DNA from 4 places in the Paenibacillus sp. FSL R5-0887 genome. Region 1 is predicted to be linked to each of the others. Evidence: predicted binding sites of a transcription regulator. Region 1 holds the regulator's gene; each other region holds the start of a gene.
What was found. Region 1 encodes Rex, which represses fermentation and respiration genes when NADH is low (regulators of the CRP and FNR family bind a similar motif). Its sites were predicted from a motif close to TTGTGAAATATTTCACAA; they were not measured.

Region 1 (3,793 bases):
ATGATTGTATGGCTCACTCAAAGTGAATCAGGGGATGATGAAGAGCTGAATTTAAGCGGCCGGGGCGGTGATTTCTGGGAGACGGTGGCAAGCGATACCGATTCCTGTCTGGGCCGTTCTTGTCCTTGGTTCCGCAAATGTTATTATCATAGGGCCAAGCATGAAGCTGGGATTGCTGACGTGGTTATTACGAACCACTCCAAGCTATTCGCAGATGTTAAGGCTGGGCACCAGCTGCTTCCGGCTTACGAGCATCTTGTCATTGATGAAGCACATCATTTAGAAGATGTGGCTGGTAAACATCTTGGCATGCATATGAAGCATTTCACTGTGGCACACACATTATCGCGGCTGTATAAAGATAGCCGAAACGGACAGCTTCCTGCTCTTCGTCAAATATTACAGTCGTCAGGCAGTGAAGAGGCTTCAGAATGGAGCGGAGTCATCGATCGGATCTACCCGGATCTGCTTACCGTCAAAGAAACCTGGGATGCACTCAGCGACAAGCTGTTCAGCCTTTTGCCGGAACGCAGTGATGCAGGGGCAGGGGAAGCGGGACAACTGGTTATGCGGTTGATTCCCGCCCGTAAGCCGAAGGATTGGGATGAATTGGTTGCGCTAGAGAACACTATGAATCTGACGTTAAGCGACATCATCCGTAAGGGTGATAAAATGCTTAACGAGATGCGCGACCAGGAAAGCCAATCTTCAGCAGACAGTCTTGTTACTGATATTAGCGGTTTATTTAAGGATTTGGCTTCCATCCGTGAGCAAGTAAGATTCTTTATGGGGCTGAATGACGATAATGTAGTATATTGGCTGGAGGCAAATGGAAATTACCGCAGCAAATCACTGCAGATGTATGCCGTCCCTGTGGATGTTAGCAGCCAGCTTAAAGAGTTGTTCTTCGATAAGAAAAAAAGCATCGTGCTTACCTCGGCGACGCTGTCTGTAGATAAGTCTTTTCAATTTATGATTGATAATCTCGGACTTAACGAAGCTGCAGAAGAGGGACGTCTAATGACCTCACTCCTTCCATCTCCCTTTAAGTATCGCGAGCAGGCACTGCTAGTTATACCGCGTGATTTTCCTAGTGTGAAGGGGAGTGTGGGCGATGCTCGATTTGTCGATACACTCGTACAGTCATTATCGGAAGCTGCTAAAACAACACGTGGGCGGATGCTGGTTCTGTTTACTTCTTATAAAATGCTGCGTCAGGTATATGATCCGCTTAAAGAGGCTTTGGCCTCACAAGAGATTACGGTGCTTGGTCAAGGCGTGGAAGGTGGCAGCCGGAGCAAGCTGATCCGCCGCTTTCAGGACAGTGCAGCATCCGTATTGCTGGGGACGAGCAGCTTCTGGGAAGGTGTAGATATTCCAGGTGAAGCACTGACTTGCCTGGCCATCGTGAGACTTCCATTTCAACCGCCGAATCACCCGTTGGCGGAAGCGAAGTCGGAGTTATTACAGGCCCAGAAGAAGAATCCGTTCATGAAATTATCTGTTCCTCAAGCGGTTATTCGTTTTAAGCAGGGATTCGGAAGACTGGTTCGCACGGCGCAGGATCGCGGAATAGTTATTGTTTATGATACAAGGGTTATTGAATCTCATTACGGGAAGTATTTCCTTTATTCATTGCCTGGTCCCAAAATGGAGCATATGCTTACTGATCAAATGGTCCCACGCATAGCGGAATGGCTAGAGGATGGCGGCGCTTCTTAAAACGCTCGTCTTCAGTTTAGCTCCTCCTTATCCTTAAGGGCGGTGTGTTACAGTACCGTCCTTAATAAGGAGAGGTAGACGTTTGAATATGGATTTTCACAAGAACATTACTATTTTTAGGAGGAAAAATATGAAATCGGATAAAATATCAGAAGCCGTTGTTCGCAGACTGCCTGTGTACTTGCGTTTTTTGAATGATCTCCAGAATCGCGAAATATTAACAGTTTCCTCTCAGGAACTTGGACAAAAGCTTGATCTTAATCCCGCACAGATTCGTAAGGATTTAGCATATTTTGGTGACTTCGGCAGAAAAGGTATCGGCTATGATGTAACGTATCTTATTGAGAAAATCCGTCATATCCTGAAGCTGGATCAACAGCTTAATGTAGCTTTAGTTGGAGCAGGTAATCTCGGACATGCCTTGTCTAATTACAATGCATATCTTAAAGATACTATGAAAATCACGGCTATATTTGATTCGTACGCTCCTAAGGTTGGACGTAAGATCAACTCCCTTACTGTGCAACCGATGGATGAACTAGGCAGCACGATTCGTGAGCAAGGTATTCGCATTGCCATTATTACCGTACCTGATTCAGAAGCTCAAAATGTAGCAGATATTCTCATTTCTTCTGGGATTGAAGCGATTTTGAACTTTGCCCCTGTGATTCTGAAGACACCACCGAATATCCGGGTGCATGCAGCTGATTTTACAACTGATCTGCAAAGTCTTGCTTATTACTTGCGGGATGGAAAGGAAGAAAGCGAACATGAACAACAATAAAACGATAATTAAGGGCGGGTATTTTCTGACTCCGGGAACGGATGAGCCGGTTCTGAGTGGATATATGACTATTGAAGATGATTTAATCACTTACATAGGAAAAGAAGAGCCTCAGATGGAAGCTGGAGTGCAAGTGGTTGATGGCAGCCGTCTGCTGTTCATGCCTGGACTTGTAAACACACATGGTCATGCGGCGATGTCTTTGCTGCGTGGATATGGAGATGATTTAGCGCTACAAGTGTGGCTTCAGGAGAAGATGTGGCCGATGGAGGAAAAGTTCACCGGTGATGATGTATACTGGGGAACCTCCTTATCTGTATTGGAAATGCTGAAGGGTGGAACTACGACCTTCCTCGATATGTATGATCATATGGACCGAGTAGCCGAGGTAGCTGAGTTATCAGGTATCCGTTCCGTATTGATGCGTGGTGTGATCGGGTTATGTCCAGAGGATGTACAGAATCACAAGCTTGCGGAAGCGATTTCTTTTGCCCGTAACTGGCATGGAAAGGCTGAAGGTAGAATTACTACTATGATCTCGCCGCACGCCCCTTATACTTGCCCTCCGGACTTCCTGGTTAAGTTCGTGCAGGCAGCGCATGATCTGGATTTACCGATGCATACGCATATGTCCGAAACGAAACGTGAAGTGGAACAAAATGTGGCGGATTACGGGTTGCGTCCTGTAGCTCACTTAGAGAAGCTTGGCATGTTCACACGTCCATCGATAGTTGCACATGGTGTTCATTTAAATGATGAAGAGATTGAGATCTTGGCTCGCCATAATGTGGGTGTATCTCATAATCCGGGCAGTAATTTGAAGCTGGCTAGCGGAGTGGCTCGGGTTACTGATCTTCTAAAAGCTGGTGTGAAGGTGTCTCTTGGCACGGATGGCGCGGCAAGCAACAATAACTTGGATATGTTTGAAGAGATGCGGCTTGCAGCTCTCATTCATAAGGGTGTCAGCGGTGATCCAACGGCTGTTCCAGCTCCAGAGGCTCTGCGTATGGCTACAGAATATGGCGCGCAGTCCATCTTTTTAAATAATGTAGGCAGACTTGCTGTAGGGATGAAAGCAGATTTCATTGCTATTGATATCGATCAGCCGCATTTGCTGCCACACACAGATCTGTTGTCTCATGCAGTTTACTCTGCTAGCGCTAAGGATGTTGAGCATGTGTGGGTGAATGGTAAACAGGTCATCAAGCATGGACAATGCTTAACCCTGGATGAGGAAGCTATCCGGCGTAAAGCGCAAGAAGCCTTCGAAGGTTTATTGAAGCGTTA
Region 2 (3,793 bases), on a different contig from region 1:
GCGCTTGATGGTTATGACAGCTTTTTCAGAATGGCACATGTGCTTGGTCTGGATGAGGATACAGGCTCCAAGGTAGCTCATGGAAGATGGACATTTGAGGCTAGAGATGAGCAAGGTTTAGTGCCTGAAGGAGCCAGCATAACACCTAAAAATAACATCTATCTTACGGATGGCTCAGCGGCGGTATTGTGTGAAAAGAGTGGGATGATAACATTGTCCACCCATGCCTTTGGTAAAGGAATGGGGATCTACCTGCCTTCTTTCACCTTAAGCTTTGAAAATACAAGATTGCTGTTAAATGTGATTCGTTATGCCGGGAATGAGTTAAAGGAAACAAAGTATATTACGGATAATTTATATACAGAGTGTGCTTATTATCCAGAAAGTAAAATACTCGTCGTGATTAACAATAGCGACCAGCTTCAAAAAACTACGATTGATACGGAATATGGACAACAAACGTTGGAATTAGATCCGTTTGATACTATTATCCGAACTATTGGCGATTAATCCCATTAAAAAAGCTCAAGCCAGCGGCTAACTTGCCGATGCTTGAGCTTTTTGCTGTGAGGCCTATAGTATCTGTTATCTACTTATTTTGCTTTTATGAATTCAGCAGATTTGATCCCAGCTTGACGACCAAAAATAATGATTTCTGCAACAGAGTTGCCGCCAATCCGGTTTTGTCCGTGTAAGCCTCCTGTAACTTCGCCTGCCGCAAACAGACCAGGGATAGCTTCACCATCTTTATTTAGAACCTCTGTGTTCGTATTGATCTTCACGCCACCCATGGTGTAGTGAATCCCAGGAGCAATTTTAATAGCGTAGAAAGGACCAGTGGACAGGTCATTGTCCATTCCTGTAGTTCTGCCAAATTCGGCATCCTTTTTATTCTTAACGGCGCTGTTCCAAGTATCAAGCGTTGTTGCCAGCTTATCCTCTGGAACACCGATTTCTTTGGCCAAAGCTTCGATGGAATCCGCCTGAATCACGAAGCCCATTTTGTCATATTGTTCAATAGCCTTCACACGGGATTTAACACCGGAATCAAAGACCAGCGTAGCTGCTTTTTCAGGTAGTGTATTGATGGAAGCTGTTACTTTATCACGGGTATCCAATTCGTTGGTGAACCGTGTACCTTCACTGGAAACAAGGATAGCGCCTTCCCCACGAACAGCTTCGCCGATGAGGTAGGATTTTTCTTGCTGCACAGTCGGGTGAACTTGGATTTGATCCATATCGACGGTTGTGCCGCCGAGTTTCTCAATCATCTTGATGCCGTCTCCGGTACTGCCGATTTGGTTAGTAGTAACGTAGCCTTCCAAGTCAGGTCTTACTTCGGAGATCAAATCCATATTGGCACCGAATCCGCCAGTGGTTACAACGACAGCATCTGCCGTAATTGTTTTTTCCTCTGTTTGGTTAAAGAGGACCTTGACGCCATTTACCTTGCCATCTTTTTCAGTGATTTCTTTGACATCAGCATTCACGAAAAGTGGGATTTCTTTCTCTTGTACGTTTTTTACTAAACCTTTGACAAGGTATTGACCCACAGCAGAGCCATCTTCAGGACGGTGTGTACGTTTTTCGTTCATGCCGCCTGTAATGGTGATATTGTTCAAGCGGATTCCGATGGAATCCAGCCAATCGATCGCACTCGCGGAATTATCAACGAAGAAACGCAGCATTTCTTTGTCGTTAGTGTCATGGCCACCTTTTAATGACTCTTCATAAAATAAATCATTGCTGTCTTCAATGTTTTGTTCTTTTTGGAATTTCGTTTCAGAAGCGTTCATCCCCGAAGAGGATTTGGTTGTGTTCCCGCCGGCAACCGGCATTTTTTCCAAAATAACAGGGTTCATGCCTTTCTCTTTGGCCTCAAGCGCCGCGGACATTCCCGCACCACCCGCACCGACAATGATGATATCATATTTATCTTTTAATTGATCGAATGGTGTGTAGCTTGCTTCAGATGCCCCGGAGACGGCTTCAACTTCTTTTTTCTCGTTGTTATTACTCTTGCTCTCGTTTACCTTGTCGTTTCCATTACCGCAACCTGCGGTAACGAGCATGACAGAGAGGACGAGACTCAGAGCACCAGCTGCTTTCTTTTTCATTGTTAACCCTCCACTTTTATATTTCTCTATTAAGATGTACCAAAAGAACCCGACAAAAAAGAAAGGAAGTATCAGAGGGAGTTGGAAGTGGAGAAGCGCGCGCGTCGCTGTTATTCTCCTAACTTCAAATCTTCTACGGTTACGTCCACAGTTTCCATCGTTATTCTCTTTAGTTCATCTTCTTATTAAGTATACCATCAATCATGACTATTAGTGAAAGTTTTCACAAATTATACAAGTCGTCTATTCTAACATAGGGTAACGAAATATTGAGCGGATTAGGCGGAAAATGGACCATAAACCATATAACTAGAAGATTTGGCGTGAGATTTTCTCACTGTAGAAGTGGTAACTGTCACGGATTAGTAAAGCGGTTTTTGTTCTTCTGGATTTTTAAATGGTAAAATGAGAGTATTGCCTACTAGTCAATCTGGAAAGACTAACATGAGACATAGAAACAAATTCTAATTAATAGGTGAGAATATGGAATTTAATAATGTAATAAAAGAAAAAGTAAAAGAAGATAACTATAAAGTGTTTGCTTTACTAAGCCGCTATTTGAATAATACCCCCGACTTTATTAACAAAGAAGAAATTGAAGAAATCGTAAACTGTGGTGTATCCTATGAATACGCTTTTGGTTTAATGCTGGCTGCTGCTTTTGGGATGGATACGGTTGATAATGTTGATGATAAGGAATTGTTCAACCAATATTTTAGTAATATGCTTCATAAGCTTGATGCAAATGAATATTATGACAATCCATATTATAAAAATATCAAGATACCAACTATAAAGATTAATAATAGTGAATTAAAATATGAAAAATATAAACCCTTTGAAGGTTTTGTTTGCAATGATATCATCCGGACAGAAGAGGGAAGACAAATTCCTCAGGTTGGTTTTTTTCAAACTGAATTCATGTTCCCGGCTGTCTTGGAGAATGACAGAATCTGGATGACGATCACGCCAAATGAAATAGAAACAATGAAAGAAGCTGTTGATAAAGCGTTTGGGAATGTTCTTACGTTTGGGCTTGGACTTGGCTATTATGCTTATATGGTTTCTGAAAAAGTTAATGTTGAAAGCATAATGGTTGTTGAAAAAAATCAAGATGTCATTGATTTATTTAATAAATATGTACTGCCACAATTCAGTAATGCTCACAAGATCAGGCTTATCCAAGCAGATGCTTTCGAATATGCAGAACAACATATGTCTAAGGAAAAATATGATTTTGTATTTACGGATTTATGGCATGATGTTTCTGATGGAATGGACATGTATTTAAAAATGAAAAAGTTTGAAAAGAAAAGCCCGGATACTGTATTTATGTACTGGATAGAACAATCTATTTTATGTTATTTGTAATTTTGAGTTGCGTTAATCTGTTGTAGCTGACTCCGAAAGGAAGAACCCATTTTTGAAAACTCCTATATCTATCATAAATTGGCTAGAGCACAACGAAATCATAAACGACTTATTAAATCAGGAAGACAGCTTAACTGCGCATACAATGGATCAAGGATTTGAAGCTGAGGTCATGAGGATTAATTCTGATCAAGAGAGCTATGTACTGAAAACATGGAATAAGGAATCCAGACCGGATGTCCAGTTTCAATATCGTTTATTGGATGTTCTATCCGAACGAGGAGTAGCCGTCTCTAAACCAGTGG
Region 3 (3,793 bases), on a different contig from region 1:
CATGCAGGCCTGTGGAGGAAACCTCTCCGCAAGCAAACAGACGTGGGATGGTGCTCTCTCCATTCAGATCGGTCTTAATCCCCCCCATCATATAATGCGCAGCGGGAGCCACTGGGATCCAATCACTTGTAATATCCAGTCCATAGCCCATACATGTCTCATATATTGTGGGAAACCGATGCTTCACCATCTCTGGAGATTCATGTGTAATATCCAAATAAACGAACGTTGATTTAGTATGTTCCATTTCACTTACAATAGCTCGTGCTACAATATCCCGCGGAGCTAGCTCAAGCAGGTCATGATAACGTTCCATGAACCGTTCTCCATTAATATTGCGCAAGACTGCTCCTTCCCCACGCACAGCTTCGGAGATTAAAAATCTAGGAGCTCCCGGGTAACTAAGTGCTGTAGGATGAAATTGAATAAATTCCATATCTCGTATATGAGCCCCAGCGCGATAGGCGATTGCTACTCCATCTCCTGTAGCTACTTCTGGGTTGGTAGTGTATCGATATAATTGTCCTGCTCCACCAGAGCACAGAATGGTCGCATCCCCTTGCAGGAACAACCTTCCACCACCGGGCCGTTGCAATAATGCGCCTACACATTCTCCACCTTCAGTGATGAGATCGATAACATAATGATCATCCCAGACCTCAATATTCTCATGTTCGGCTACCTGTTCCGCCAATGCACGAACAATCTCATAACCTGTAGCATCCCCATTAGCATGTAAAATACGGCGGTGGCTGTGCGCACCTTCCTGAGTCAAAGCCAGTACCCCATCTTCCTTATCAAACAGAGTTCCTAAGCGAATTAACTCATGAACGCCTTCCGGCCCTTCATTAACAAGTGCATCGACAGCTGTTGAGGAGCAAAGACCTGCTCCGGCCATTAAGGTATCCTGCCGGTGGTAAGCAGGGGAATCATCCTCAGCTATAACAGCTGCGATCCCCCCCTGTGCATAGCGAGTATTACTTTCCATTACTGATTTCTTTGTGATCATTATGACACGCCGATCTTCACTGGCTTTAATAGCTGTGAATAACCCGGCAATCCCTGAACCAATAACAATACAATCTGTCTTTACCGTAGGAATATCCCGAAGATCAAAATCAACCAAATATTGTGGAATCATGACCGCTTTTCACCTGTTTCAACGAAAGAGTAGCGCATGCTACCGGACTTGTAGCATGCGCTCTAGGGATGTTCTGGCTTTGTCGGCGACAGCAGGCGGTACATAGATTTGTGGCTTCATCGTCTCCAGGCATTTCACCAGTTTTTTTAGATTATTAACTTTCATATTAGGACAAACAAGAAATTTGGTAGCAAAATGGAATTCTTTATCTGGACTATCCTTACGAAGCTGATATCCGGTACCATCTTCCGTTCCAACGATAAATTGCTTACGATCCGATTTCCGGCAATACTCCAGAATTGATGTAGTGCTGCCTACATAGTCACCCATGGCGACTACTTCAGGACGACACTCTGGATGAACTACAAATTCCGCATCTGGATATTTTGCTCTCATTTCTACTACATCTTTGACGGTCAACATGTCGTGAGTGTTGCAATAGCCTTCCCAAATAATCAGCTTCTTGCCCGTCTGATCTTGTACATATTGACCAAGATTCTTATCTGGGACCCAAATAATCTCTTCGGCGTCAAGGGATTCGATTACTTTCACAGCATTAGCAGAGGTACAACAAATATCGGTTTCTGCTTTAATCTCGGCGGACGAGTTGATATAAGTGACTACTTTAGCATTTGGATGTTGAGCTTTTAGCTTACGCAAACCGTCTACATTGACCATATCTGCCATTGGACAGCCTGCACGTTCATCAGGAATAAGGACGGTTTTGTTCGGGGCTAGAATTTTTGCACTTTCCCCCATGAAATGAACACCGCAGAATACAATAACTTCTGCATCAGTCTCTGCAGCCTTCTGAGCGAGTAAAAAAGAGTCGCCCCGGAAATCGGCAACCTCCTGAATTTCATCACGTTGATAATAATGAGCTAAAATGATTGCGTTTCGTTCCTTTTTAAGCTGTTCAAGACGTATACGAAGTTCTCGATTCTGTTCCTGCTTGCGCTCAAGCGCCAGAGCTTCCACCGATTGTTCTCCCCCTTAAATCCTCGCGGCTTTTCGCCGACATGATGTTATCAAATGGCATGCGCCATCATGGTGAAAAAATGAACATGTTGATATAAATAGTAAGTAATATTAATCACTAATGTACACAACGTTCCAGCCTCTGTCAATGTAACTGGACAGGCTTTAAGGCATAGAATCCCTTAAAAATTAAAATAAAAAATCCGGAGAACAGTTACGTTCTCCGGATAAATTTACATCATATGAATGGTGGACCCAATTAGGTAAGGCTAGTGCCCCCACCTTTGTTGTCATCACCGGAACCGTCATTACCCTCAGAATCAGGGTTATTCGGGATATCCTTCGACAGGTCAGGAAGTGTGGACTGTTCATCCTCAGGCTTGCCTTGAATGCGAACTCGCACATCACCGATATTGTCGATGACAGGCTCGCCAACTTCATGGGCAACACCTTCGCCACCCTCTGGTTTACCATCCTCGGAAAGGAATCCTTGTTCAATCAGTTGTGTGATCTGATCAAGCTCAAGTGTTTCTTTCTCAAGTAATGTATTGGCAATCAAGTGCATTTCTTTGGAGTGTTTGATCAACAGATCTTTACAACGTTCGTAACTCGAAGTAATAAAGTTCTGCATTTCCTGATCAATCTCATAAGCAATGGAGTCACTGTAATTCTGTTCATGCCCAATATCACGACCCAAGAATACTTGACCTTGAGAAGATCCGAACTGCATAGGTCCAAGCTTATCGCTCATACCGTACTCCATAATCATGGCACGCACGATGCGCGTAGCCTGTTGGAAGTCACTGTATGCACCCGTACCGATCTCACCAATAAACAATTCTTCAGCAACACGTCCACCAAGTAATCCAGTAACCTTATCCAAAAGCTCCTGCTTAGTAACGATCATCCGATCTTCCTTCGGAAGCATAATAACATATCCGCCTGCACGTCCGCGTGGGATAATAGTAACTTTATGCACCATATCGGCGTGCTCAAGGAAGTAACCAGCAATAGTATGGCCTGCTTCATGATAAGCTACAATACGTTTCTCGCGGTCACTGATCACACGGCTGCGTTTCTCAGTACCTACGATAACACGGTCAATAGCTTCATCCACTTCAATCATGGAAATATCTTTACGGTTACGACGTGCAGCTAGCAAAGCTGCCTCATTCAGCAGATTCTCCAGATCAGCACCTGTGAATCCGGTTGTGCGTTTAGCAACAACATCCAGTCTTACATCTTTCGTAAGCGGTTTGTTACGAGCGTGAACCTTAAGTACAGCTTCACGGCCTTTCACATCAGGACGGTCAACCGTAATTTGACGGTCAAAACGTCCTGGACGAAGCAATGCCGGATCAAGTATATCAGCGCGGTTAGTCGCCGCTACAATAATAATGCCTTCGTTACCACCGAATCCATCCATCTCAACCAGCAATTGGTTAAGCGTCTGTTCACGCTCGTCATGTCCGCCACCAAGACCGGCACCACGCTGACGACCCACAGCATCAATTTCATCAATGAAGATAATACATGGAGCATTCTTCTTAGCATTCTCGAACAAATCACGTACCCGAGAAGCACCGACACCCACGAACATTTCCACAAAGTCAGAACCGGAAATACTAAAGAAAGGAACGCCAGCTTCACCTGCTACCGCACGGGCAAGCAATG
Region 4 (3,793 bases), 290 kb from region 1:
TTTCACCCCGATTAGATCCAGGCGTTGCCCACCCGTCACCTTCACAACTTTCACATCATATTTAAGGGAGACATCAGCGATTTTCTTCAAATCCTCCGGTGTCGTTACCCCGCCGTACATGCGTGGAATAACGGTATAGGTTCCGTCTTTCTGAATATTGGCTCCCATACGTTCATTAACAAAGCGTGATTCCTTCTCGTCTTGATGTGTATCCGGATTTATCATCCCCAGATAATAGTTAATCGCCGGACGGCATTTAGAGCAGCCTTCCTCTTGTTTCCAACCCAGTACATGCATAACCTCTTTAGTAGTACTAAGACCTTTAGCTGTAATCTCAGCAACAATCTCATCCCGGCTAAGCGTTGTGCAGCTACAAATTCCTTGCTTGGCAGACTGCTCAAAACTATCACCCAGGACAAATTGTAAAATTTGTTCTACAACCGGTTTACAACCTCCGCAAGAGCGCGTCGCTCCTGTACATGCTTTTATTTCGTCCACAGTAGTAAAACCATTTTCTATGACCGCATCCACAATCGCTTTTTTCGTAACCCCGTTACAGCCACAAACGATTTCTTCGTCCGCCATCGCTTCTACGGATGTGCTCTTTTTGGCTCCATTTCCGCAGCAGCCCGTACCCATAACCTCTGTATAAATTTCATCGGTCATTACAGCGCCTTGTTTTACTAACTTTTGCAGGTTAGCCGACTCTGTCACATCCCCGAACAGGACTGCACCAACAATGACATTGTCTTTGAGCAGAATTTTCTTATAGGTTCGCTTCCATTCATCTTTGCTTGAGATTACAGTATGTTCAGGAGAATCCATAAACTCACCTGCAGAAAATACATCCACACCGGAAATTTTTAATTTGGTGGAGACAACAGAACCTTCATATGGATTTGTATCACTTCCGCAGAGATGTTTAGCTAGAACCATCCCCTGCTCAAAGAGCGGCGCTACTAATCCGTAACAAACTCCGCGATGTTCGGCACATTCGCCAATGGAATATACATTTTGCATAGAGGTCTGCAAATAATCGTCCACTACAATCCCACGATTAACGGCAATTCCGCTTTCTTTTGCCACAGTTATATTCGGTTTGATGCCTACAGCCATAACTACAAAATCAGCCGCAAGTGAAGTGCCATCACTAAATTGTAATCCACTTACTCTCTGTTCCCCGGTCAATTCTACTGTTTGTTTGCCCATGGCAAATTTCACGCCTTGACGCTCTAGCTCAGCTTGCAACATAGAAGAGGCATTACGATCCAGCTGGCGCTCCATTAGATCTTCCATCAGATGTACTACAGTAACGTCCATGCCAAGGTTCACAAGACCCTTTGCCGCTTCCAATCCAAGTAAACCCCCGCCGATTACCGCCGCTTTGTTGTATTGTTTAGCCGCAGCCAGCATCGCATCACAATCTGCAATATCCCGGAAACCCACTACGCCTTCCTTATCACAACCAGGTACAGGTAAAATAAATGAATTCGAACCCGTTGCAATAATCACTTTATCGTAAGAAACAGCCATACCGTTATCCGCAATTACTTGCTTGGAATGCTCGTCAATTCGTGTAACTGTTGTTGCTGTATGCAAGGTAATGTTGTTATCTTCATACCAATTCCAGTCGTTTAGGATGATATCGTTGATGGTTTTGCTGCCTTCGAGAACATAGGACAACATGATCCGATTATAATTGGGATGAGGTTCGCTTCCAAAGACCGTAATGTCATAAGCTCCACCTAGCTTCAATATTTGCTCTAGCGTACCTATGCCTGCCATACCGTTGCCGACTAATACTAATTTTTCTCTCTTCGCTGCCATGGTTAGGTGCCTCCTCAGTCTTATCCGTTCTTGTTGAACTTTGCTTCAACTTCTCTTCTACATAATGGAATTATACATTTCAAAATTTAAGAGAGATTGTGATTACAGTCACATTAAATGTGAATGTTTTCACATAAAAATAAGACAACTTTATTAGGTTATAACTTCCAATTAAAAAAGCCAGATCACGGATTCTGAGCAACCGTAGATCTGGCATTTATGTACTTTTTTTTAACGTATAGCCAATAAAATCTCCAATTCATCCTGCACTCTAAGCTTCATGTCCATTCCATTCTCAAGCAGCTGCTTCCCATTCACCTTCATCTTCCAAACTTCATTGCTAAGAGGAGTATAATCACCAATGGATAACACCTTTTTGTTGTCTTCGGTCAACTGCACCACACTGCTGTTCTTCAACAAACCTCTCACTGTTAAATCTTCAGTAAATCCCATAACATATGAATGATTCAAATTCACTTGCTCACTTCCACCATTCACGGTCAACAACACAATTTGAAGGGGTTCCTCTTGTTCCTTAGACATCGCCGTAATTACTAATTTTGATTCATGCCCGACTGTTCGACCCCAATCCTCAGGTCCAATGGTCTCCCCATCCATTTGCAGCTCCCAATTCATTCCTGGACCGAGTGAAATATTATTCACCGTTAGAATGCTTGTGTTATCCTCAGAAAAGGTGGCCTTCCCACTACCTTTCAGTAGGTCAAAGATCGTTATCCCTTTTCTGTAGCTCTCGCTAAGCTGCTTGTCCAAAGGGTTGGTAAGCAAGTCATTTCCCGCAACGATAAGCGAAAGCGTAGGCCCGTCTGATCCTGCTAAGCCATTATTCCCTTCATTATTAATGTCAGCAAGAGTGGAACACCCACCTATTATGAATACGATGACTAATCCTAGTAACAACCTCCACATATATTTCGTGGGCATAGTGACACCGCCTTGTCCCGCCTAATGACCACACAGCGTCTCAGGCTTGTAGTAAGTTATGCATACTGTCTATTTAAGAATAACGTAAATAAGCTTTGTTCTCAAATATAAAAAAAGTCCCCTAAGGGACTCTATGAAAACTCATTTTTTCTACTGGAATCTAGGGAACAATATATTATTCTCCAGATGAACATGTTCAAAAGTCATGCTCTCCAGCTCCTCTAGCCGGGCATAAGTCAAACGATAGGTTGTACAAGCATGAGCCGGTGGGGTGAAATCAGCTGTTATTTTGCGTATTTGTCTCAATATATCGCCTGCTGTGTCATGTTCACTCTCAAGGTCAACTAATGCCTCACGAAGTATGGTCAGCCCTTCTTCACTTGGATTGGCATCATACGCTAATAATTTTGGAAACTCGTCTTCCTCTTCTTTAGCTGTATGCTGAAGCAGATCTTCCTTGAGTGCATTAAACAAACTATATAACTCTTCTAAATGAGGGGAATCTCCGCCATGAACCCGGTATACCTTAGTTACATTTTGGCTAATCAGGGGCAGCTCTTCACGCAGGTAATGGTGATGTTTACTCACGATATGCTCGATTAACTCTGCAGAAGGTGCTGTGTTCCATGCGAGTTCTTCTTGAGGTACCGGATATTCCTCGAACAGCTTGTTGAGATCACTAATGATCATCTCTTGATCTAGTCCACGCTCTACAGCTGCTTCAGCAAGAGGTTTGGCGCCTCCACAGCAGAAATCAATCCGTTTGGACTTGAAATAATCCGCAGCTTTTGGGAATTGTAGCACAATATCTTTTACCAGGGCATCTGGAGTAAATCCAGGTTGCACCGATTGCTTATGCTGTAAATCCGAAATTCTATCATTAGGTTGTTTAGTTTCCATAATAGTTCCTCCTCGGGATATGTGATCAGGTTCTGAAAAAATCTTTTCTACCTGTTCACCTTAACCCTGAAAGGAGTTTTGACTTGTGATTGTACTCACGAAAATTGTATCTCTTTGTTGAACG

Region 2: MKY14_RS23730 (flavocytochrome c) is a predicted target of Rex. The motif match lies at 2,329-2,346, and genes of this name have one in related genera.
Region 3: nadA (quinolinate synthase NadA) is a predicted target of Rex. The motif match lies at 2,190-2,207, and genes of this name have one in related genera.
Region 4: nirB (nitrite reductase large subunit NirB) is a predicted target of Rex. The motif match lies at 1,945-1,962, and genes of this name have one in related genera.

What each region holds. Positions count from the first base shown of each region.
Region 1 is NZ_JBBOCE010000001.1:2,561,976-2,565,768, reverse strand. It holds gene dinG (ATP-dependent DNA helicase DinG) at 1-1,722, shown strand, start outside; gene MKY14_RS11550 (redox-sensing transcriptional repressor Rex) at 1,853-2,506, shown strand; gene MKY14_RS11545 (amidohydrolase) at 2,493-3,793, shown strand, end outside.
Region 2 is NZ_JBBOCE010000002.1:1,304,084-1,307,876, reverse strand. It holds gene gnpA (1,3-beta-galactosyl-N-acetylhexosamine phosphorylase) at 1-510, shown strand, start outside; gene MKY14_RS23730 (flavocytochrome c) at 594-2,117, opposite strand; gene MKY14_RS23725 (spermine/spermidine synthase domain-containing protein) at 2,601-3,488, shown strand; gene MKY14_RS23720 (aminoglycoside phosphotransferase family protein) at 3,541-3,793, shown strand, end outside.
Region 3 is NZ_JBBOCE010000003.1:14,346-18,138, forward strand. It holds gene nadB (L-aspartate oxidase) at 1-1,141, opposite strand, end outside; gene nadA (quinolinate synthase NadA) at 1,181-2,119, opposite strand; gene ftsH (ATP-dependent zinc metalloprotease FtsH) at 2,379-3,793, opposite strand, start outside.
Region 4 is NZ_JBBOCE010000001.1:2,856,346-2,860,138, forward strand. It holds gene nirB (nitrite reductase large subunit NirB) at 1-1,827, opposite strand, end outside; gene MKY14_RS12905 (hypothetical protein) at 2,059-2,769, opposite strand; gene ric (iron-sulfur cluster repair di-iron protein) at 2,920-3,615, opposite strand.